One region of the Flexivirga sp. YIM B11880 genome, then DNA from elsewhere that is predicted to be linked to it. Evidence: predicted binding sites of a transcription regulator. Region 1 holds the regulator's gene; each other region holds the start of a gene.
The links. The regulator LexA, encoded in region 1, represses DNA repair genes until DNA is damaged. The targets are predictions, from matches to a motif close to TCGAACANNTGTTCGA.
Positions count from the first base shown of each region.

Region 2: a site for LexA is predicted at 3,857-3,872, ahead of ACN8HC_RS10870 (HNH endonuclease signature motif containing protein). Genes of this name have one in related genera too.
Region 3: a site for LexA is predicted at 2,881-2,896, ahead of ACN8HC_RS02820 (HNH endonuclease signature motif containing protein). Genes of this name have one in related genera too.

Region 1 is NZ_JBMAMH010000002.1:161,409-169,219, reverse strand. It holds gene ACN8HC_RS05305 (vitamin B12-dependent ribonucleotide reductase) at 1-1,206, opposite strand, end outside; gene nrdR (transcriptional regulator NrdR) at 1,303-1,791, opposite strand; gene ACN8HC_RS05295 (LysM peptidoglycan-binding domain-containing protein) at 2,049-2,462, opposite strand; gene lexA (transcriptional repressor LexA) at 2,745-3,461, shown strand; gene ACN8HC_RS05285 (Sir2 family NAD-dependent protein deacetylase) at 3,468-4,298, opposite strand; gene ACN8HC_RS05280 (LysR family transcriptional regulator) at 4,481-5,404, shown strand; gene ACN8HC_RS05275 (ComEC/Rec2 family competence protein) at 5,423-7,795, opposite strand; gene ACN8HC_RS05270 (ComEA family DNA-binding protein) at 7,802-7,811, opposite strand, start outside.
Region 2 is NZ_JBMAMH010000006.1:55,829-63,639, forward strand. It holds gene ACN8HC_RS10845 (hypothetical protein) at 1-253, opposite strand, end outside; gene ACN8HC_RS10850 (CBS domain-containing protein) at 250-693, opposite strand; gene ACN8HC_RS10855 (glycosyltransferase family 9 protein) at 749-1,723, opposite strand; gene ACN8HC_RS10860 (hemerythrin domain-containing protein) at 1,846-2,427, shown strand; gene ACN8HC_RS10865 (zinc-dependent alcohol dehydrogenase) at 2,424-3,602, shown strand; gene ACN8HC_RS10870 (HNH endonuclease signature motif containing protein) at 4,036-5,337, shown strand; gene ACN8HC_RS10875 (GrpB family protein) at 5,368-5,943, opposite strand; gene ACN8HC_RS10880 (UdgX family uracil-DNA binding protein) at 5,983-6,639, opposite strand; gene ACN8HC_RS10885 (type 1 glutamine amidotransferase domain-containing protein) at 6,724-7,275, shown strand; gene ACN8HC_RS10890 (HAD family hydrolase) at 7,278-7,811, opposite strand, start outside.
Region 3 is NZ_JBMAMH010000001.1:585,104-592,914, reverse strand. It holds gene ACN8HC_RS02835 (Type 1 glutamine amidotransferase-like domain-containing protein) at 1-261, opposite strand, end outside; gene ACN8HC_RS02830 (ATP-grasp domain-containing protein) at 258-1,472, opposite strand; gene dinB (DNA polymerase IV) at 1,538-2,728, shown strand; gene ACN8HC_RS02820 (HNH endonuclease signature motif containing protein) at 3,057-4,382, shown strand; gene ACN8HC_RS02815 (CaiB/BaiF CoA transferase family protein) at 4,415-5,623, opposite strand; gene ACN8HC_RS02810 (hypothetical protein) at 5,620-6,294, opposite strand; gene ACN8HC_RS02805 (peptidylprolyl isomerase) at 6,411-6,929, shown strand; gene ACN8HC_RS02800 (rhomboid family intramembrane serine protease) at 6,926-7,792, shown strand; gene ACN8HC_RS02795 (DUF488 domain-containing protein) at 7,795-7,811, opposite strand, start outside.

The DNA.
Region 1 (7,811 bases):
CTCGGTCACCTTCTGGAAGGTCGCGGCGTCGAACGTGTCGTCCTCGCGCAGGAACTTCAGCAGGTTGAGGCTGGCCAGGTTGCAGGAGCTGTTGTCCAGCGACATGTACTCCGAGCACGGGTTGGACGCGGTGATCCGGCCCGTCTCGGGGTTGGTGTGCCACGCGTTGATCGTGTCGTCGTACTGCAGACCCGGGTCGGCGCACTCCCACGCCGCCTTGTTGATCTTGTCGAAGAGCGTGCGGGCGTCGATCTCCTCGATGACCTCGCCGGTATGACGGGCGCGCAGACCGAACGACGCGCCCTCCTCCACCGCACGCATGAACTCGTCGGTGACCCGGACCGAGTTGTTGGCGTTCTGGTACTGGACGGAGGTGATGTCCTTCCCGCCGAGGTCCATGTCGAAGCCGGCGTCGCGCAGCGCGCGGATCTTGTCCTCCTCGCGCGCCTTGGTCTCCACGAACTCCTCGATGTCCGGGTGATCGACGTCGAGGACGACCATCTTCGCGGCCCGCCGGGTCGCCCCACCGGACTTGATGGTGCCGGCGGACGCGTCGGCGCCGCGCATGAAGGACACAGGGCCGGACGCGGTGCCTCCGGAGGACAGCAGCTCCTTGGAGGACCGGATCCGGGAAAGGTTCAGGCCGGCGCCGGAGCCGCCCTTGAAGATGAAGCCCTCTTCCTTGTACCAGTTGAGGATCGAGTCCATCGAGTCGTCGACCGACAGGATGAAGCAGGCCGAAACCTGCTGGGGCGACTTGGTGCCGACGTTGAACCACACCGGTGAGTTGAAGCTGAACACCTGGTGCAGCAGGGACCAGGTCAGCTCGTGCTCGAAGATCTCCGCGTCCTCGTCGGTGGCGAAGTAGCCGTGCTCCTTGCCGGCGCGCACGTAGGTGAGGACCACCCGGTCGATGAGCTGCTTCAGGCTGCTCTCCCGCTCCGGCGTGCCGACCGCGCCCCGGAAGTACTTGGTGGTGACGATGGTCGAGGCGTTGAGCGACCAGCTGTCGGGAAACTCGACACCGCGCTGCTCGAAGATCGTCTCGCCGGTCTTCCAGTTCTGTTGGACGACGTCGCGTCGTTCCCAGGTGACCTCGTCGTAGGGGTGCACACCCGGTGTGGTGAAGATGCGCTCGACGGTCAGCCCCTTGCGAGCGGAGTTGCTGCGCTGTGCCTGGGGGCCGGCGTCTGCCGTGTCGGTCATGTCCAACTTCCTTTCCACCTCACGGTGGTCGACTGTCGCTGCTGTCTGGTCTGTCGATCTGGTGCTGCTGATGCCCGGGACGATCCGGAGCCGATCTCAGTCGCCCGTGCGCTGCCGCTCCGGCTCGATGCCGGTCGGTGGTCGCTCGGCACGGAGCAGGGCGATCGCCGACTCGAAGTCTTCGAGACCCTCGAACGCCTGATAGACGCTCGCGAACCGCAAATAGGCCACTTCATCGAGGCTGCGCAACGGGCCGAGGATGGCCAGGCCGACGTCGTGGGCGTCGATCTCCGCAGCGCCCTGCGCCCGGATCGACTCCTCGACCTCTTGGGCCAACAGCGCCAACTGGTCCTCGGTGACCGGCCGGCCCTGACAGGCCTTCCGGACGCCGATCAGCACCTTCTGGCGGCTGAACGGCTCGCTCGCACCGGACCGCTTCACGACGGTCAGGCTGGCCGTCTCCACGGTCGAGAAGCGCTTGCCGCAGGTGGGACATTGACGTCGCCGCTTGATGCAGGTGCCGTCCTCGCTCGTGCGGCTGTCGACGACACGACTGTCGTCGTGCCGGCAGAACGGACAGTGCATGTGCGACCCCTCTCATGCGTCTGCCGAGCAAGGCCATCCGGCCGCCCGAATCGCCGCAACCTGTGGACGAGGTTGTGGGAAAACGGTGGACGAACTGGGGATGACCGGACTCTGCGTGTGGACTAGATGTGGATAAATTGCATCCGTGTAACTACTAGATATAGGGATGTTAAGCCGATCTCACCACAAGCGCAAGAGCCCGCGTGTCGCACCCGAAAAGCGCTGGTCAGCCGCTCGGAACGGCGCGCCGGAAACCCTCAGCGCGGCAGTTGTAACCGCTCACCGGCGACCACCTGCAGACCGTTCAGACCATTGGCCAGCGCCACCTTGGTGACCGCGTCGGACACGGCGAGCGACGGATAGGCGCCGTGTGCGACCTCGGACAGCGTCTGCCCGGACTGCACGGTGACGGTCCGTGGGGAAGGAGCCGGCGTCGCGGCCCACGCCCGGGCAGCGGCGCCGCCACCGGCGAGCAGCGCAAGAGCGACCAGCACACCGACGAGGCGGCGGCCTCGACCGGTCAGCCGAAGTCCGGCCGGCTGGACCCGCACGCCGACCGAACGCCCGCCCCCGCGTGCCGCCGGGCCGGTCGGCACGGTCCGCAGGTGCCGGCGGGCTCTCCGCGCCGCGCCCGGCTGGACCGGCGCATCCCATTGGATCAGTGCACTCATCTCTTCCTCCTGAAACTCCGGTGCGGTCACGGTCGCACCACTCGGTCGGCAGACCTGCTCCGAACATTCGTGCGATCGGACGCCTGTCCGATGTATAGCACGAACGTTCGATGTGGTCGAGACACGCGTCGTACAGATGTTTGGAACTTGTGTCCGAAACCCATACGCTGTTTTCACAAAGCCAAGGCAAGCACCGACCACCGACAACCCGTTCGGACAGCCGTCCGCACACACCGCTCGCCGGACGCTTTCGAGCAACTTCGCCGAGGAGGAATGACAGCGATGGCACAGGTGCACGAACTCCCTGACCGCAGGGGCGAGGGCCTCACGACCCGGCAGCGGAAGGTGCTGCAGGTGATCCGCAACTCGGTCGACAGGCGGGGCTATCCGCCGAGCCTGCGCGAGATCGGCGATGCGGTCGGCCTCACCAGCCCCAGTTCGGTCGCGCACCAGCTGACGATGCTCGAGCGCAAGGGCTACCTGCGCCGCGACCCCAACCGCCCCCGTGCCATGGAGGTGATCGATCCGGACGCGACCGACATGCGCGGCTATCGCGGAGGGTCGAGCGTGCGCGGAGCCGACGACTCCGGCATCGACGAGACGGGGCTCGGCGACCAGCGCCCCGCGGCGTCATACATCCCGGTGGTCGGCCGGATCGCCGCCGGCGGCCCGATCCTCGCCGAGGAGGTGGTCGAAGACGTCTTTCCGCTGCCCAAGCAGATCGTCGGCGAGGGGGACCTCTTCCTGCTGAAGGTGGTCGGTGACTCCATGGTCGACGCGGCGATCTGCGACGGCGACTGGGTGGTCGTGCGCCAGCAGCCGACCGCCACCAATGGCGACATCGTGGCCGCCATGCTCGACAACGAGGCCACCGTCAAGACCTTCAAGCGGGCCCGCGGGAAGGTCTGGCTGCTGCCGCACAACGACGCCTATGACCCGATCGACGGCGACGACGCGACGATCCTCGGCAAGGTCACCGCGGTCCTGCGCCGGGTCTAGGTCAGCTCAGCCCGTCAGAGCATCGGCGAGTGCCGTCAACGTCTCACCGAGCGGCGCGTCGACGCGCACCGACACCTCCTCGTCGGTGGCGCGCGTCCAGCCATGGGTGATCACCGCGACCGGAATCCCCGCGCGGGCCGCTCGCCGCACGAAGCGGTAGCCGGACATCACCGCGAGCGACGAACCGAGCACCAGCACCGACCGCGCCGCGGCGACATACGAAAAGCATTGCTCGACCAGCGGTTTGGGCACCGACTCCCCGAACATCACGACGTCCGGCTTGAGCAGGTCCGACCCACAGACGACGCAGTGCACCAGCCGGAAACCGGCGATCAGCGACTCGGCGATCGCGACGTCGCCGTCGGGCCGCAGTGGCCCGTCCGCCGAGCGGTCGAAGTCCGGATTCGCCAGTTGGAGCCATTCGTCGACCGTGGTGCGCGCATAGCGTTCGCCGCACCGCATGCACACGACCTGCTCGAGGCTGCCGTGCAACTCCGCGACGTCGGCCGCACCTGCGGCCTGGTGCAACCGGTCGACGTTCTGGGTGATGATCGGCCCGACATACCTCGCCGACTGCAGTGCGGCCACCGCGTAGTGACCCTGGTTCGGGCGAGCAGCGGCGAAGCGCGGCCAGCCGACGTACGACCGCGCCCAATAACGCCGGCGCGCTTCCCGATCCGCGAGCAACTCCTGCGCCGTCATCGGCTGGAAGCGGCGCGTGCCGTCGGCTCCGCGATAGTCGGGTATGCCGGACTCGGTCGACAGCCCCGCCCCGGTGAGCGCGAGCACTCCCCCGCCTGCGACCAACTCGGTCAGCGCTCTCAGATCAGCTGCCACCAAGCCAAGCTCTCACACACCCGCCGAGCTGCCGATGATGGCCGCTCAAACCCGTCCCGACATACCGACCGTCGGTCCTTCGGAAAACCCGCCGAAACCTCGGAAGAATGACGTCACAAGCGTAACGATCAGCGATTCGTACGTTGGATCTCCGGTCAATAACCAAATGTTATTCTGGACGCATGATCGACGCCGCCGGCCTGCGAGTCATCAAGGCCATCAGCGACCACGGCAGCTTCACCGCCGCGGCTGCCTCCCTCGGCTACTCGCAGCCGGCCATCTCCCAGATGGTCCGGCGCCTCGAGGACCGCACGGGCACGGTGCTGGTGGAGCGTCTCGGGCGCAGCGTACGGCTCACCGAGGCCGGCCAGGTGCTGGCTCGGCACGCCAACCCGGTGCTCGCCGCGCTGGACGCGGCGGAGTCCGAGGTGGCCGCGATCGCCGGCCTGCGCGCCGGCCGCGTCCGGCTGATGGCGTTCCCGTCGTCCTCCTCCACGCTGGTGCCGCGTGCCCTCGCCCTGGTCAAGCAGCGCTTCCCGGACGTGCATGTGACCTTCACCGAAGCCGAGCCGCCCGAGTCGCTCGCGGCGCTGCGGTCCGGTGAGTGCGATGTCGCCGTCGCCTTCGCCTACGAGGGCACCGACCTGGCGCGCGGCGAGGAGGACATCGACTCGTTCGTGACCCGCAAGTTGCTGGACGACGAAGTGCGTCTCGCGCTGCCGCTGGATCACCCACGCGCCGCCTCCAAGAAGGTCAAGCTCGCCGACATGGCCGATGAGCCCTGGATCGCCGGCTGCCCTCGATGTCGCGGTCACCTGCTCGCGCTGGCCGAGCGCGCCGGCTTCAACCCGGATGTCGCCTTCGAGACCGAGGACTACGTCGCGGTGCTGGGCCTCGTCTCCGAGGGACTGGGCGTCTCCCTCGTCCCCGACCTGATCCGCCGCTCCGCCGGCAACCCCGGCGTCGTGTGCCTGCCGATGGATCCCGCCTCGCGGCGGACGGTGTATGCCGTCACTACTCCCGACCTGCAGCGCGTGCCGGCAGTGGCCGCCACGCTCGACGCGCTGTGCGAGGCGGCGCACGCCAAGGGCGTCTGCGGCGACTGACCGCCTCCGCCTCGCCGGTCACGGCCTAGCCACCAGCGGCTCCCCGTCGCGCGCGACGATCACGATGTCGCCACCCCGGTCGGTGCGCTCGACCGTCGAGTTGCTCTCGCGCAGCAGGTCGAGCGTGCGCGGCGCCGGATGCCCGTAGTCGTTGTCCGCACCGACGCTGATGACAGCGATCGGCGCGTGCAGGAAGCGCTCCAACTCCGGGGCCTGGTTGGCCGAACCGTGGTGCGGCACCTTGAGCACGTCGACCGGCGGCGCGTTCGGCAGCGCCCGCAGTTGGCTCAACAGCGTTGTGCCGCCTTCGCGTTCGATGTCGCCGGTGAGCACCAGCCGCAGTCCTTGGCTGCGCACGTCGAGCACGACGCTGTTGTTGTTCTGGATCGAGCCGGCGCGGATCAATCGGGTGGGGCCGACCACGAGCGCGTGCACCGCACCGATGTCGAGCACGTCACCGGTCATCAAGGGCCGGACCGGCAGGTGATGCTCGGCCGCCAGCTTGCGAACGAGTGGCTCCTCGCTGGCCTCGGCGTCGGTGTCCGTGGTCGTCGACGACGACACCGGCGTGACGTAGATCGGTCCCACCGCGCGGCCCTCGAACACACCGGCGAGACCGCCCACGTGGTCGGCGTGGAAGTGGGTCAGGACGACGGCGTCGATGACGCCGACCTGTAACCGGTCGAGGCACGCGTCCATCAGGTCCGGCTCCGGACCGGTGTCGACCACCACGACGTGGCCGGGAGAGGTCGCGAGCACGCCGCCGTCACCCTGTCCGACGTCGCAGGCGACAAAGACCCATCCGGTGGGCGGCCAGCCGCTGATCGGTGTCGGCGCCCAGGCGGCAGCCGCGAGCACCGCGCCGGCGCCGGCCAGGTAAGGCCGCACCCACAGGTGACGCAGCAACCAGACACCGGTGAACAGGGCGACGAGCGTGAGCCCGGCGAGCAGCAGGGCACCGGCGGCGCCGTCGGGCCAGGGCAGCGTGCCGAGCGGCACGCGGGCGCAACTGTGCGCGATCCACGCGATGCCCTCGGTCGGGAGCGCGGCCAGCCAGGCCGGTCCGCGCGCGAGGGACGTGCTCAGCGGCGCGACCAGCACCGTCGCCACACCGCACATCGTGGCCGGGGCAACCAGCGGGGCCGCCAGCACGTTGGCCGGTATGCCGATGAGGCTCACCGAACCCTGCAGCAGCACGATCACCGGTGCACACATCGCCTGCGCGGCCATCGGAATGGCAACCGCCTCCGCCAGCGGTGCGAGCCGCCGGGGTAACCACCGGGCGATCCGGTCGGCCCAGGGCCGGGCGAAGAAGAGCAACCCCGCCGTGGCGAGCGTCGACAGTGCGAAGCCGTATGACGCGGCGAGCCATGGGTCCACCACGAGCAGGACTAGCACCGCCGCCGCGAGCACCGGCGGCCCGGCCGCCCGCCGGGACACCGACATACCGACCAGGCCGATGAGGCCCATGACGGCGGCCCGGATCACCGATGGTTCCGGCCGGCACAACAGCACGAACAAACCCAGCACGACCGCCGCGGCGAGAAACCGCCAGCGGCCCCGAATGCGAAGCCAGCCGGCGAGCCACATCGCGGACAACAAGACGAGAGTCACGTTGGAACCCGACACGGCGTTGAGGTGGGTCATGCCGGTGGCGCGCATGTCGTCGTTCAGGTCCGGCGGCAGGCGTGCGGTGTCGCCCATGACCAGCGCAGGGACCAGGCCGCGGGCATCGGCCGGCAATCCATCGGTCGCAACCCGGGTGTCGCGCCGGAAGACCTCGACCGCGTCGAAGAGCGGCCCGGCGCCACCGACCACCTGCGGCGGCCCGCGCACGGTCAGCACCGCTTCGACGTCGTCACCGGGCTCGGCCGGCTGTAACCGGCCGGTGAACACGACGCGTTGGTGCCACCGCAGCGCGAGCCAGCGCTCGTCGCCGAGCACCAGCACCGGTGTCCGAGGAGTGCTGCGCACACCCCGGCCGACGATCTGCCGCACCGAGATCTTGGTGACGACCAGACTGTCGCGGCCGGCGAGGCCCGCACCGGCGACCCGGGGATCGGACGAGAGCACCGCTTCGACGCGCACGATCGCGCGCTCGGCGGCGAGCCGGTCGACGGTGCCGGCCCGACGGACCATGAGGTGACCGGCTGTCGCGGCGCCGACGAGCGCGATCGCCGCCGCCGCGAGCGCACAGGTCCCGAGCACCCGGTCGCGGCGCTCGCTCGACACCGCGTCCTGCCGGGCCGTCCACGACCGGTCGAGCACCAACAGCACCGCCAGCAGCAGCGCGGCACCGGCGAGCGACCAGCACCAGACCGGCCGGAGCCGCAGGGCGACCAGGGTGACCGGCCACGCCACCGCCGCCGCGGTCAGCAGCCGCAGGTCCACGGCGGTTCAGCCCACG
Region 2 (7,811 bases), on a different contig from region 1:
CGATCGTCTCCGGGTAGTAGACGCCGAACCGGTCGTTGACCTCGACGATGGAAGCCGTCATCTGGTCGGCGTCCGCGTCCCGGTCCTGCGCCACGCTCCACAACGCTTGCGCGTAGTCGGTGGCGGAGTCGCCCAGCTGCGTCACGAGTTCGGTGGACAGCGGTAGTTGCGAAGCGGGATGTCCGGTCTCGCCCATCCCCCTGCTGGAGTCCATCTCCTGCTTTTCGCCCTGATAGCTGCTCTCGTCATTCATGGCGTTTCCCTCGATGACATCGTGTCGGGCGGGTCGGAGCTGATGTCCGCCAGCACCGAGGCCGGGTCGCGGGCGATTGCGAGATCACCGAGCGAGATGATGCCGATCGGGCTGCGGTTCTCCAGCACGACGATCCGACGGACGGCCTCCTGGCGGGCGACACCGACCACCCGGTCGATCGAGTCGTCGCCGTCGACGGTGACCAGTGTCGTGCTCGCCACCTCACCGGCGGTGCACTGGTCGGGGTCGAGATCGCCGGCCAGGACCCGCACGACCAGGTCGCGGTCGGTGAGTATGCCGGACACCCCACCTGCTTCGTCGCTCACCAGCACGTCGCCGATGTCGTGATCGGCCATCTGCTTGGCGGCCTCTCGGACGGTGCTGGATGCGGTGACGGAAATGATCCCCGGGGACGCGAGATCGGCTGCAGTCTGTGCCATGGTGCCTCCTTCTCCATGTCGAACTGTGGCCCTACCCCCGGTGGCGAGCACCGAATCACCGTGCAGTGGGCAGCAGATCGGGCGTCGTGAGGAGGTCGCCCACCGCCGAGGACACCTCCTCGACGGTGATGGAGTCGAGCCGCGGGTCGATGTGGTCGCTGTGCGGGTCGCCGGCCCCGCCGTCGTCGTGCCAGATCACCCGGTGCAGGTCGGTGTCGATCGTCGGCCCCCACACGCGGGGAGACACCGGGCCGAACAACGTCACGGAGCGCACGCCGTATGCCGTCGCGAGATGCGCGATACCGGTGTCCCCGGAGATGACCAGCCTGCTGCCCACGACCAGGGCGGCGAGCTCGGCCAGCGTGGTGTCGCCGGCGCAGCACTCCACGGGCAACGCCTCGGACACCGCCCGGCAGATCTCCTGTTCGGCGGAGGTTCCGGTGACGACCACGGGGTGACGACTCGGCAGTCGGGTGATCACCTCCCGCCACCGCTCGACCGGCCAGCGCCGTGCTCCTGACGCGGCGCCGGGGTGGACGAGCACCCGAGTCGGCTCACCAGGTCCGCCGCTGCCCGGCAGCCGCAGGTCTTCCCGGTCGCACGCTCCGCCGATCCACCGGACCAGCGTGCACCAGCGGTCGACCTCGTGTTGGCGGCTGTCCCAGTCGGGCCCCTCGGTGAATCCTGCTGCAGGACAGGAGAACCCGAACATTTCTCCGGGCTGGGTCGCGCGGAGGACGGCGTGGCTCTGCGGGCCGCGTCCGTGCAGGTTGACGGCCACATCGGGACGAGGGACGTGGGGGAGTGGCGTCATACCTCTCGCCATACTCTTCGTCGGCACGACGTCGTCGACGATGCCCATGCCGGCCAGCCAGTTGCCCACGTGTTCGTCGCAGGCGAGCAGCAGCCGCGCGCCGGGAAAGGCGCGCCGTAGCCCGCGCAGCGCTGGGACGCCGGTCAGTGCATCACCGAGGCCGAGTGCGCGCAGGACGAGCACCGTCTGTGTGGCATGACGTCGTGGGGCAGCCATGCCGGTCGATTACCCGTGGCGGAGCGGCGGCAATCCGGCCGGTCCGCGGTTCGGTGCCCACGCTGCCGGGTAGGGGCTGAGGCAGCCAGCCCGAGACAGTTGTGTCGCAAAGGAGATCGATCATGGGTAGCGCCGCTGAGGACCGCGCGAAGGCAGCGAGTCTGCCGGAAGGAGACGTCATCCGGATCCTGCTGGAGCAACACGCGCGGATCCACGACCTGTGCGACGAGGTCGCATCCACCCGAGGCGACCACAAGCAGGCGGCGTTCGGCGAGTTGCGCGCGCTGCTCGCCGTGCACGAGACCGCCGAGGAAATCGTCCTGCGGCCGGTGTCGAAGCCACTCGCGGGAGACGGCATCGCGGACGCACGGAACGAGGAAGAGGCAGAGGCCAACGAGGTGCTCGCCACGCTGGAGAAGTTGGACATCTCGTCCACCGACTTCGACACCAAGTTCCAGGCGTTCCGCACCGCGGTCGACCAGCACGCCGAGAACGAGGAGAAGGAGGAGTTCCCCGCGGTGGTCGCCCAGTGCGACCTGGAGAAGCGGCGGGACATGGGCAGCAAGCTGAAGCGCGTGGAGTCGCTGGCCCCGACGCACCCGCACCCGTCGACTGCGGGATCGACTGCCGCCCAATTGGTGGTCGGCCCGTTCGCGTCTCTGGTGGATCGCACCCGGGACGCACTGAGCAGCGCAGACCAGTGAAAGCGCTGACCTGGCAAGGGCGCCAGCACGTCGCGGTGTCCGAGGTCGCCGACCCCGTGCTGCAGGAGCCGACGGACGCGATCGTGCGGGTCACGTCGACGGCGATCTGTGGTTCGGACCTGCATCTGTATGACGTGCTCACGCCCTTCATGCAGCCCGGCGACGTCCTCGGCCACGAGGTGATCGGCATCGTGGAGGAACTCGGTCGAGAGGTCGACCGGCTCACCGTGGGTGACCGCGTCGTCGTGCCGTTCAACATCTCGTGCGGGCACTGCTGGATGTGTGAGCGGGGATTGCAGTCGCAGTGCGAGACGACGCAGGCGCGCGAAACCGGAAAGGGCGCAAAGCTGTTCGGCTACAGCAGCCTCTATGGTTCGGTGCCCGGCGGTCAGGCGGAATACCTCCGAGTGCCGCAGGCCCAGTACGGACCGATCGTCGTCCCGTCGCTGCGCCCCGACGAGCGCTACCTCTACCTGTCCGACATCCTCCCGACCGCGTGGCAGGGCGTGCAGTATGCCGATGTCCACGCCGACGACTGCCTCGCCGTCATCGGGCTGGGCCCGATCGGTCAGCTCGCCTGCCGGGTCGGGTCGCGCCTCGGTGCCCGCGTGATCGGAGTGGACCGGATCGGTGACCGCCTGGAGACTGCTGCGCGGCACGGGGCGGAGACCATCGACATGCGCTCTGTGGACGACGTGCCGGCAGCGATTTATGACCTCACGAACGGCCGCGGTGCAGACGGGGTCGTCGACGCGGTCGGCATGGAGGCGCACGGCGACCCGATCGCCGAGACGGCGGCGGTCGTCGCGAGCCGGTTGCCGGCGGCGATCGGCCGGCCGGCCATGGAGCACTTCGGCATCGATCGCCTGGCTGCCCTGCGGACGGCCTTCGCCGCTGTGCGGCGTGGGGGGACGGTCTCGATCAGCGGGGTGTATGGCGGGAGCGTCGACCCCATTTCGATGATGGACCTGTTCGACAAGGGCATCACCATCCGGATGGGCCAGGCGAACGTGCGGCGCTGGACGGGCGAGCTCATGGACATGATCTGCGACGAGGACGTGTTCGACCTGGAAAACCTTGCCACGCACCGGCTTCCGTTGTCCGCCGGCCCCGACGCCTACCGGATGTTCCGGGACAAGTCCGACGCGTGCCTCAAGGTGGTCCTGCAGCCCTGAGCGCTCGGTCTCGGCGATGGCCGGACGAGGTCGGTCACCGTGGCCGGGTTCGGCACTTCGGTCATCGCTCGAGGTGCAGAACTTCTGCGCTACATACACGCGCCTCAAGTGAGGACCGCGATCCGGTCCGTCATACGGATGACGCCTGGCCGGCAAAGTGATCACCTCCCGCGTCGCGTGACCGGAGAACGGCTTCAGAACTCCTGGTCGACTCACCGCTGAACATCAACGCTCCTCTGGCTGCAAACCGGCGTTCGCACGCACGTTCCATTTCTGGAAAGGGATTGTCGGTGGTGCCCGCTAGCCTGAGAGCAGTCGAAATAGTTGTAGTGGGAGGAGGTGAGGCGTTATGGCAGTCGATTCCAGGATGGTGTTGCCGGAGCAACCAAGACGGAATGAGTCGCTCGAAGGCGTAGACGGTTCCGCGCGTCCGGTGCCGGGTCGGGGGCCGGAGGTGCTCGCGCAGTTGCGCGCCATGGTGGGGTTGTTGGAGGAGGTGCCGGGCACGGTGCATCAGCTCGGCGGGTCCGAGTTGACCGAGTTGGCGCAGGTGTTGCTGCGGGTGCATGTCCGGTCCGGGCAGGTGGTCACGGTTGCGACCGGTGATGCGGTCCAGCGGGGCACGGTGGCGGAGTCGGATGCGGCCAGCACCCAGCAATGGGTGCTGGGTGCGGCCGCGTCGGTGGGGTGTGCGCTGGAGCCTCGGGAGGCGCACACGATCGCGGTGGTGGCCGAAGCGTGTCGGGAGCGGCGTAACGAGGTTCTTGCCGCAGCGGTCGGTGATGGTGGGTGCACGTTGGCGGTGGCCAAGACGGCGCTGAACGCGGCGAAGAAGGTCGCGCCGGTGATCCCGACCGCGGACCGTGGCGAGATCCTGGGCTGGTACCTGCAACTGGACCCCTCGCTCGGGACCGCCGGGGTGGACGCGTTGACCCGGAAGATTCTGGCCGCTTACGGCCCGGAGGAGTTGTCGGTGGATGACGCGGAGTTGGAGGAGGCGGAGTCGCTGACCTGGTCACGCACCCCGGCCGGGATGCTGCGCCTGGTGGCCGAACTATCCCCGGCCAACGCGGCGATTGTGAAGGCGGCGATCAGCGCCGGGTCGGCACCCAAACCCGCCCCGGGTGGGTGTGCCGGGCACGACGAGCACGCCCACGCCGGGCGGGGAGAGGACTGCGCACGGGATGCGCGGACGCCGGGGAAGCGGCGGGCGGATGCGTTGCTGGAGCTGATCAATGCGGGCGCGAAAGCACTGACCGGGAAAGGCTGCCCGGCCGGGGCGGCGACCGTGCTGGTGACGATGGGGTTGGAGGCGTTGACCGCGGGTGTGGGTGGGGCGTCCACGCCGACCGGGGACGTGCTGGACGCGGGCGCGGCGCGCCGGTTGGCGTGCAACGCCACCCTGATCCCGGTGGTGCTGGGCGGCCCGAGTGAGCCGTTGGATGTGGGGCGTGAAGTGCGCCTGGTCACCGGCGGGTTGCGGGCCGCGGTGCTGCTTCGCGATGGCGGGTGCACGTTCCCGGGCTGTGACCGGCCACCAGGGTGGTGCGAAGTCCACCACGTGACCCCGTGGTGGGCCGGCGGTGATACGTCCCTGACGAATTCGGCCATGCTCTGCCGGCGCCACCACCACACCGTCCACCAACGGGGCTACACCGCAACGGTTTCCGGCACCGGCATCACCTGGCACCTGATCCCCGGCCGCATGCCCGGACACACCATCAACGCCGCGTGACCGGCGGCGGTACGCCGCGTCGCTCTTCGTTCAGTTCCGCGCGCCCTGCCCTGCGGGCGGCGCGCCGGGATCGGGCAGCAGTGGCAGACCGAGTCGCTCGAGCGTGTCGCGCACCCAGTGAATTTTGCGCACGGAGTACTCGGTCGGGTCAGTGGCACCAGAGGCGACTGCGTCGTGCTTGACCGCGGCGTACTGCTTCCGCAGAGCGAGATCGTCACGTAACGCCTGCGCGAGGCCGTGCTGCGCGCGAGCCTCATCGGATCCGGCGACGATCACATGCACGTGCACGTTCGTCACCTCCGCGTCGTGCTCGACCGCGCCGAGGAAGAACGGCCGGTCAGGGCGTGACCCTCGGGCATGCTCCAAGCCCAGCTGCTCCAATCCGCCGGACACAGAAGCGATCTCCGTCTTGCTCGCCGGTAGCACCATGACGTCGACATAGCCCTTGCCGGGCATGCCAGGCACCGAACTGCTGCCGATGTGTTCCACCGCCACGTCGGGCAGTTCGGCTGCGACCCGAGCTCGAACGGACTCGAAAACGTCTTCGGTCGCCGCGTCCCAGTCACGGACCTGCGCCGCCGCTCGCTGATAGGAGGTGAACTCCATGCTTCCCAGCGTATGACGGGCGGCGACGCCAGGAACCGGCTATGCGGCGCCGGACGCGACCCGGCGGGCGTGTTCGAGATCCTCGACCAATCCGGCGCGCAGCTCCTCACGCTGCTCACGACCGCGCAACACCGCCGACGGGTGCACGGTCGCAATGAGTGCGGGTGGGCGTTCGAGCGGGACCTCGTTCTCCGGCCAATCGAGCAGCGTCCCGCGGCTGCGCCCCACCCGGAAGGACGGGCCGAGCACGGCCTGCCCGGCGCTGGCACCCAGGAGCACGACCACATCCGGTTGCACGAGCTGGATCTCGGCCACCAGCCAGGGCCGGCAGGCGACGATCTGGGTGCGGTTCGGGGCCTGATGGATGCGCCGCTTGCCGCGCTCCCGGAACCGGAAGTGCTTGACGGCGTTGGTCATGAACGTTTCCGCGGGGTCGATGCCGGCCGCCTCCAGGGCACTGTCGAGCACCTTGCCGGCAGGCCCGACGAACGGCTCGCCGGCGATGTCCTCGCGGTCCCCGGGCTGTTCACCGACGAGCAGGTAGGCCGCCCGTGTGGACCCGGAGCCCATCACCGGCTGCGTCGCATCCCGGTACAGGTCACAGCCCCGGCACTCGCGAGCGCCCTCGAGCATCGTCTCGAGCGTGCGGTCCGCCGGCGCCGGCACCCAGGGCGACGCATCCGATCGCGAATTCATGGTGACGCTCTACCCGGGCCGACGACGAGCAATCCGGTCCACGAACACCCGTGTGAGTGCGCCACCGTTGGGTAACCCTGTCGCATGACTGATGAATTGCGAGGACGAAAAGTCGCGTTCCTGGCCACCTCCGGCGTGGAGCAGGTCGAGCTGACCGGCGCGTGGGACGCGGTCGAGAACGCCGGCGGCACACCGGTGCTGGTCAGTCCCGAGGCGGAGAAGGTGCAGGCCTTCAACCACGACGTCGAGCAGGCGGACACCTTCCCGGTCGACGTGCAGCTGGCGGACGCGAAGGCCGACGACTACGACGCGCTCGTGCTGCCGGGAGGCACCACCAACCCGGACAAGCTACGCATGATCGGTGAGGCCGTGCAGTTCGCGCTGGCCTTCCGCGACAGCGGCAAGCCGGTCGCCGCCATCTGCCACGGGCCGTGGACGCTCGTCGAGGCGGACGTCGTGCGCGGCAAGCAACTGACCAGCTGGCCGAGCCTGCAGACCGACATCCGCAACGCCGGGGGAGAGTGGCACGTCGACGAGGTCGTTATATGCCGGGCAGCCGGCTGGACCCTCGTCACCAGCCGCAAACCCGACGACCTGCCCGCCTTCACGCGCGAGCTGGTCAAGGCGTTCGGCTGACTTCAGCCGTTCTCCCGCGGAGCGCGAGTTCCGAGCACGGAGGACGGTATCCGCTCGACGAGCGCGAGCGCGTCGTCATACACCTCGTCCGCTCCGGCCCGCTGCAACTCGAACCTGCCGATGCCGCCGCTGGTGAGCCCGATGCACGGGTAACCGGCCCGGCCGGCTGACTCGACGTCCCAGACCGCGTCCCCTACGGCGATCGTGGCGTCAGTCGCCAGACCGTGCGCGTGGGCGGCCTCGGTCATGACCTCGGGGTCGGGCTTGCCGTGCGTCACGTCCTCCGACGTCGTGACGCCGGCGATCACGTCGTCGGCATCGATGATCGGCAGCATCCAGTCGAGGTCGGCCTTGCGCGCACTGGTGGCGAGCACCACGGTCCAGCCGAGTTCACTGCACCGACGGAGCAGATCGCTCGCGCTCTTCATCGGCTGCACACCGTAGCGCTCGCGCAGGCGCTGAAAGTGATCAGCGTGCGCGTCGACCAGGTCGGGGCGCTCCGCACCCGCCAGTCGCTCCACCAGCGCGGCGCTCGG
Region 3 (7,811 bases), on a different contig from region 1:
CAGCTCCGCCTGGCGCGCCCGGTGCGCAGCGGCGAAGTCGGGGTCCCGGTCGAGCACGTCCTGCCGACGGGTCCAGAGCGCCAGATTGACCGCTCGCCCGCCGAGGTGCTCGCGCAGTTCGTCGTCGACGACCTCGCGCTCGAGCCAGCCCGCGGTGACGGTCGCGAACGGTCCGTCCACGTGGAGCCCGGCGACGACCTTGTCGAGTGACGGACGGCGCTGCGGACCGAGCAGCACCATCCACGGACGATCCGGAATCACGCCGCGTGCACCTGCACCCTGCGCCCCACCTCGTCCAGCATGCCGCGCAGGACGTCGTAGTCGCCGTGGCGCATGCGGATCCACGCGTTGGCCATGTAGCCGGCCTCGATCGGCTGTGTGGCCGCGCCGACCGGAAGGTGGGAGTCGAGGATCCACTCGCCGAACCGCGCGTTGACCTCGTCCAGGCCGTCGATCGAGGTGATGATGCCGTCCCGGTCCGGCCGCAGGGCTATGATCCCCGCGGCATACGCCCTGCTCGGCACGTGCCACACGTGGTGGTGCACCACCGAGTCGGCCCACGCGCGGTAGATGTCCATGTCGTTGCCGGCGGCATACAGGTCCCAGCAACCCACACCCGGAGGCCGCGCGCCGATCTCGCTGAACCGCAAGCCTTTCGGGCTGACGAAGTATTCCATGTGGGTCGGCGCGGTGCGGATGCCGAGCACCTCGTTGACCCGCTCACCCAGCGCCCGCAGCTCAGCGTAGAACGGCTCGGAGTCGACCCGGTTGGTCGCCACGAACTGCGGGCTGATCCACCGGTTGCGCATCGCCTCCAGCACGCCGGGGTAATAGTGCGACGCGAAGTCGAGCGCGATCGCGCCGTCGACACTCAACGTGTCGTAGAAGCCCTCGTGCCCCTCGACGAACTCCTCGATCGCGATCGAGTCGGCCGCGCCGAAAGTCGCTGCCGCCTCGACGAGTTCGCGGTAGTTGTCCACGCGGGTCGTGCCCGCGGCGCCGGCGCCGGCCCGCGGTTTGAGGATGACCGGATAACCGTGCTCGTCGACGAAGTCCCGCAGGTCGTCCAGGTCGTGCGCCGCGGCGGACGCGGCGGTCGGCACGCCGGCCGCCCGCAACGCCTCCTTCATCGCCGGCTTGTCCCGGCACAGCCAGGTGGTCCGCACCGACGTCCCCGGTATGCCGAGGGCCTCCCTCACGATCGCTGCCGGCAGCGTGTGCGCCTCGATCGTCGCCTCCATGCCGTCGATCCAGGCGATCGACTGGAAATGCTCGACCGCCGTGCGCAACTGGTCGACGTCGGTGACCGAACCGACCTGGTAGTAGTGGTCGATCCACGACTGCAACTGCTCGTCGAGCCACTCCCATGGGGTCTCCCCGACGGCGAAGACGGTTGCGCCCACCTCGTGCAGCGCTCGCGCGAACTCGCGCTGATTGCGCGGGAAGTTCGGCTCGACGAAGACGATGTTCATGGCAGGCCAGGCTAGCGGCATTCCGGCGATGGCATGGTGTCCGAGCTGGGTGCGAACATGAGTTCGTGGCAGAGGGAAGTTTCCTGCACGCCGACCTCGACTCGTTCTATGCCAGTGTCGCGCAGCGTGACGACCCGTCACTGCGCGGCCGGCCCGTGGTGGTCGGCGGCGGCATCGTGCTCGCCGCCAGCTACGAGGCCAAGGCGTGCGGCGTGCGCACCGCCACGTCCGGCCGGATCGCGCGCCGGCTCTGCCCTGACTTGGTCGAGGTGCCGCCGACCTTCACCGCGTATGTCGAGGCGTCGCGAGCGGTCTTCGCCGTCTTCCGGGACATCACGCCCGTTGTCGAAGGCATCTCGATCGACGAGGCGTTCCTCGATGTCGGCGGCCTCGCCCGGCTCAGCGGTTCGCCCAGCCGGATCGGTGCGCTGCTCCGGCGTCGGGTCAAGGCGGAGGTGGGCCTGCCCATCTCGGTCGGCATCGCGAGCAGTAAGTTCCTCGCCAAGGTGGCGAGCGCCGCGAGCAAGCCGGACGGACTGCTCAGCGTGCCGGTCGGCGCCGAGCTGGACTTCCTCCATCCGCTGCCGATCGAGGCGCTGTGGGGCGTCGGCAAGGTCACCTCGAGCCGGTTGCATGACCGCGGCATCGCCACCGTCGGGGCGCTGGCCCGGCTGGACGAGCCGACGCTTGCCGCCATCGTCGGGCCGGGAAGTGCCCGGCAGTTGCACGCCCTGTCGCACGGACACGACCCTCGTCGGGTGGAGACCGGGCGTCGTCGCCGGTCGATCGGCGCGCAGCGGGCGATCGGCCGGGGCCGTCATACCGCCGAGGAACTCGACGCGACGCTCGTCAGCCTGGTCGACCGGGTCACTCGGCGGATGCGGTCCGGAGAGCGCATCGGCCGCACGTTCGTGCTGCGCCTGCGCTTCGAGGACATGACCCGCGTGACCAGGTCTCGCACGGTACGCCGGGCGACGGCGGGCACCGATGCCTGGCTGGCCGCCGGCCGGACGCTGCTCCAGGAAGCGATGCCGCTGATCGCCGACCGCGGCGTGACGTTGCTCGGCATCAGCATCACCGGACTCGACGAGGCAGCCGACGAGCAGCTCGAGCTGCCGTTCGCGACCGACGCACCGAGCCGGCTCGACGGAGCGCTCGATGCGGTGCGGGACAAGTTCGGCAGCGGCGCGGTGACCAGGGCCGTGCTGCTCGGCCGGTCCGAAGGCTTCAGCGCGCCCCAGCTCGACTCGCACTGAACGGGCGGCTGCGCTGCTGCCGCGCTGGCATTACCACGCCCCCGGAGCACCGGGCAGGCGGACTGACCGCTGGACATGCAGAGGAGACCTCGTCGAACGCGTATCGGCGTCGTCGGTCGTTGATCCCCGCTGGCGATTTCTTGTCAATCAAATCGAAAATCAGTTCGCTAAAATGATGTACACGACAGCGGTTCGCTGATAGTCTGGTGAGCAACGAAAACACTTCAAGGGGAGGGAGTTCGCGATCATGTCGATCGATTCTCCCTTGCGATTTCCGGAACAACCCAAGCCGATTCGACCGGATACGGATCGGTGGGACATTGTCGCGGTGGATGAGCGGCCGGCCCCGGGTCGTGGACCGCAGGTGTTGACCGCACTCAGCCAGGCGGCCGAGCTGTTGGACGAAACGCCGGACGTGCTAGGGCAGCTGGGGCAGGAGCAGATCACCGAGTTGATGGGTGTGCTGCTGCGGTTGCATGCACGGGCCGGCCAGGTGGGTGCGTTGGTGGTCGCGGATGCGGACAGCCGAGGGGTGATCAGCGCCTCGACCGCGGCCAACCCGACCGGGTGGGTGCAAAGTTGCGCTGCCAGCGCGGGTGTGCCGGTCGAACCCCGTGATGCGTCTCTGATCGCCAACGTCGCCCAGTCGTGCCGGGACAGGCGCAACCAGGTCGCGACCGCGGCGGTGCGAGAGGGCTGCTGCACGCTGGCCACAGCTCGCGCCGCGGTGCAGCAGACCGCGCGCGTCGCTGAAGTAGTCCCGACCGCGACCCGGGAGGAGATCCAGTCCTGGTTCCTCCAATTGGATCCCTCCCTGGGGTTCCGCGGCGTCAATGAGTTGACCCGGCGGATCATCGCCCGCTACGACGCCGACAAACTCTCGGCAGAGGACGCGAAGCTCGAAGGGGTCGAAACCCTCACGTGGCGGACCCTGCCGACCGGCCTAATTCGCTTGGTTGCCGACCTCTCACCCGCAAGCGCCGCCATAGTCAAACAAGCCATTAGCAGCCTCTCCGCGCCGCAGCCGGCCAGGGAACAACACGCATCCGACGAGGAAGTCGACGAGGACCGCACCGCTGAGAAGCTGCGCGATGAGCGGACCCCGGGCAAACGACGCGCCGACGCCCTACTGGACCTCGTCTCTGCCGGGGCGAAGACCGCCTCTGGGGACGGCACCGGTGTCGGTGCCGGCGCCACCGTGCTGCTCACCATGGGCCTGAACGACCTGATCGACCGCATCAACGGGGCGACCACCATCAGCGGCGACACCCTCGACCCCGCTGCAGCGCGCCGGTTCGCATGCGATGCGAAGCTCATCCCGATCGTTCTCGGGACACCGTCCCAACCGTTGGACGTGGGCCGCGAGAAACGCCTGGTCACCAAGGGCATGCGCGCCGCCGTCGTCCATCGAGACCGCGGATGCACCTTCCCGGGGTGTGACCGGCCACCCGGATACTGCGAAGTCCACCACCTCACGCCGTGGTGGGCCGGCGGAGTCACCTCATTACTCAACTCCGCGCTGGTCTGCTGCCGCCACCACCAGATAGTCCACCGCAAGGGCTACTACGCCACCGTCACCAACCGCGGCGTCGTCTGGCACCTCATTGAAGGCGCCATGCCCGGCTGGCGCGCCGACGCCTACACCGCCGCCTGAGCCCGCCGCGGCACGCGCGGACGCTCGACGGCTCAGGTGTTGTCGGGTGTGCCCAGCCAGCGGAGCACCCGATCCCGGTCCGCGCCCAACGACGGCGGCGCCTTGGAGTAGTCCATCGCACTCTCGGCGAAGTGGATCGGGTTGCCGATGGTCGGGATGCGCCGGTCTCCACGACCCGTCTCGACGACGGGCTTCAGTCCGAGCTGCTCGGCGAAACGGGTGCCCTCCGCCACGGTCAGGATGGGGGCGGCCGGCACGTTCGCCGCCTGCAAGAGCTCGAACCACTCGCCCGCCGGGCGAGTGCCCAATCGCTCGGTGAGCAGCGGCCGCAGCTCGGCACGGTGGGCGTTGCGAGCCTCGTTGGACGAGAAGCGGGGGTCGCCCGCCAGCTCCGGCACGTCCAGGCAGCGGCACAGCGCAGAGAACTGCGTGTCGTTGCCGACCGCGATCACGATCTCCTTGTCGGCGGCCGAGAACGGCTCGTAGGGATAGAGACTCGGGTGTTCGTTGCCCATCCGGGAGGGCACCACGCCGCCGGCGACATACGCGGCCGTTTGGTTCACCAGCCCGGACAGCGCCGACGACAGCAGGTTGACCTCGACGTGGTCGCCGCGGCCGGTCTCGTCGCGGACCCGCAGCGCAGCCAGGATGCCGACCGCGGCGTGCAGTCCGGTGATGACGTCGAAGACGGCGACCCCGACCCGGGTCGGCTCGCCGTCGGGAAGGCCGGTGAGGTCCATCAGACCGGAGAGTGCCTGCACCAGCAGGTCGTAGCCGGGCAGGTGCGCGCCGCCTTCGGTGCCGAACCCGGAGATGGACGCGTAGACCAGGTCGGGTCGTGTCGATCGCAGGCTGGCCTGATCGAGGCCGAACTTCCGCAGTCCGCCGGGCTTGAAGTTCTGGATCACCACGTCGGCGCGATCGATGATGCGCCGCGCGACCGCGAGGTCGTCCGGGACCGTGAAGTCGAGCGCGATCGAGTGCTTGTTGCGGTTGACCGACAAGTAGTAGGTGCTGTCCGCACCACAGCGCGGCGGCGCCCACCGACGGGTGTCGTCACCGCCCGGGCTCTCGACCTTGATGACGAGGGCGCCGAGATCAGCCAGCAACATCGTGCAGTAGGGACCGGCGAGCACGCGGCTGAGATCGGCGACCACAACGCCGGTCAACGGCCCTACCGCCGGCCGCTCGAAGATCTCCTCGAGCGCCGGCGACCCCTCAGGCTGCTCGGCGCGCGTCACTCCCGGGCGGCGTGGCGGCCGCGGCGGGTCCCCGACACCGCGGCGTCGACCTGCTCCTCCGTCGTGCCCACCGCGTCGTCGGTGGTGCTGACCGGTGCCGGCCCGTCGTCGACCGCCTCGGCGGCCAGCGCGTCGCGACGCTCGATCTTCGGGAACTCGCCCGAGGTCGAGCCGGCCGACTTCTTCTTGCCGTTGAGGAACAGCGCCACCGCTCCGGCGCCGGCGAGCAGGCCGAACGCGATGAACAGCTTGCCCTTCGTGCGCCGCTTCGTCGCCATCGCGGGGACGGCGAGCTCGACCGTGGTCCGCGCCTGCTCGGGCAGGGCGGCATACAGCTGGTCGCTCGCGACCTTGGCCTTCTTCGCCGCCTCCTTCGCGGCCTTCTCGGCAGCCTTGCGCGCCGACTTCGTCGCGGTGCTGACTTCCGGTTCGGCGGCGCTGGCCACGTCGGCGAGCGCCGCCGAGGTCTTCCGGGCGGCCTTGCGGGCCGACTTCTTCGCCTTGGTGAGCTGCGGTTCGACTGCGTCGGCGGCGTCGGCCAGCGTGGCGGCGGCGGTCTCGACGACCGGGGCGATCCTCTCCCGACCGGCTTCGGCCGCGTCGCCTGCTGCCGCCACCGCCTCGGAAACCTTGTCCTTCGCCACGTCCTTGCGCGAGGTCTTGCTGAGCACGGGAGCCCTCCTAGACATGTGAGTTCCATGTCATCCTGCCAAGCCCGTCCGCACAGCGGCAATGCCGGGGCCGGTGCCCGGACGGTATGACGTCGCGGGGATGCAAGACTGGGCGCATGATCGCAACGCTGCACACCAATCACGGCGACATCAAAGTCAACCTCTTCCCGAACGACGCGCCCAAGACGGTCGAGAACTTCGTCGGCCTGGCGGAGGGCACGAAGGAATACCGCGACGACGCCGGTCGCACCAACCCGACGCCGTTCTACGACGGTCTGACGTTCCACCGGATCATCCCTGGCTTCATGATCCAGGGCGGCTGCCCCAAGGGCATCGGCATCGGTGGTCCCGGCTACGAGTTCGACGACGAGATCTCCCCGGACCGCAACTTCTCCGCGCCATACATCCTCGCGATGGCGAACGCCGGCAAGCGCGGGGGCCACGGCACCAACGGTTCGCAGTTCTTCATCACCGTCGCGCCGACGACCTGGCTGCAGGGCAAGCACACGATCTTCGGCGAGGTCGCGGACCAGGCCGGCCGCGACGTGGTCGACAAGATCGCAGCGGTCCGGACCGGTGCGCAGGACCGCCCGGTCGAGCCCGTGGTGATCGAGAAGGTCACCATCGAGAAGTGACGAACAGCATGGGGGACCTGCCCCGCTGCCCACGCCACCCGGACCGGGTGGCGTTGGTGTCCTGCCAGCGCTGCGGCCGGCCGACCTGTGCGGAATGTCAGCGTCCGGCCGCGGTAGGGGTGCAGTGCGTCGATTGTGTGAGGGCGCAGCGGAGACAGTCCCGGGGCCTGGTCACCGCGTTCGGCGGCCGGGCGGTGCAAGGGCGGCCGGTGGTGACGATCGGGCTCGTCGCGATCTGCGTCGTGGTGTGGATCGGCCAGAAGGTCGACCCGACCGTCACCGCCGACATGCTCTACGCGCCGGTCCTCTCCGGCGCGGACCCGTGGCGTTTCCTGACCGCCGCCTTCGTGCACTCGCCGGACACCCCGTTGCACCTGCTGTTCAACATGTATGCCCTCTGGATCGTGGGGCAGTATCTGGAGCCGATGCTCGGCCGTGCCCGCTTCCTCGCGCTCTACCTGATCTCCGCGGTGGGCGGATCCGTCGGCTACGAGCTGCTGGCGTCCACTCCGCACTCGGTGAACGACGTCAACACCGGCTGGTTCACCCCGACGGTCGGCGCGTCCGGGGCGGTCTTCGGGCTGTTCCTCGCGGTGGTCGTGCTCAACCGTCACCTCGGCCTGCAGAGCGGCCCGATGATCGGGCTGATCGTCATCAACGCCGTCATCGGCTTCGTGCTGCCGGACATCGCCTGGCAGGCACATCTCGGCGGTGCGGTCACCGGCGGTCTGTGCGCCGGCGCGATCGCGTTGCTCGGTCGCGAGCGCGCCCGCTGGCAGTGGCCGGCGCTCGCCGCGATCAGCGCGTTGCTCGTCGTGCTCGCGGCCGTGCGCTTCGAGTCGGTGCACCTGCTCGTCGCGTGACGTCATACCTCTGAGGCGG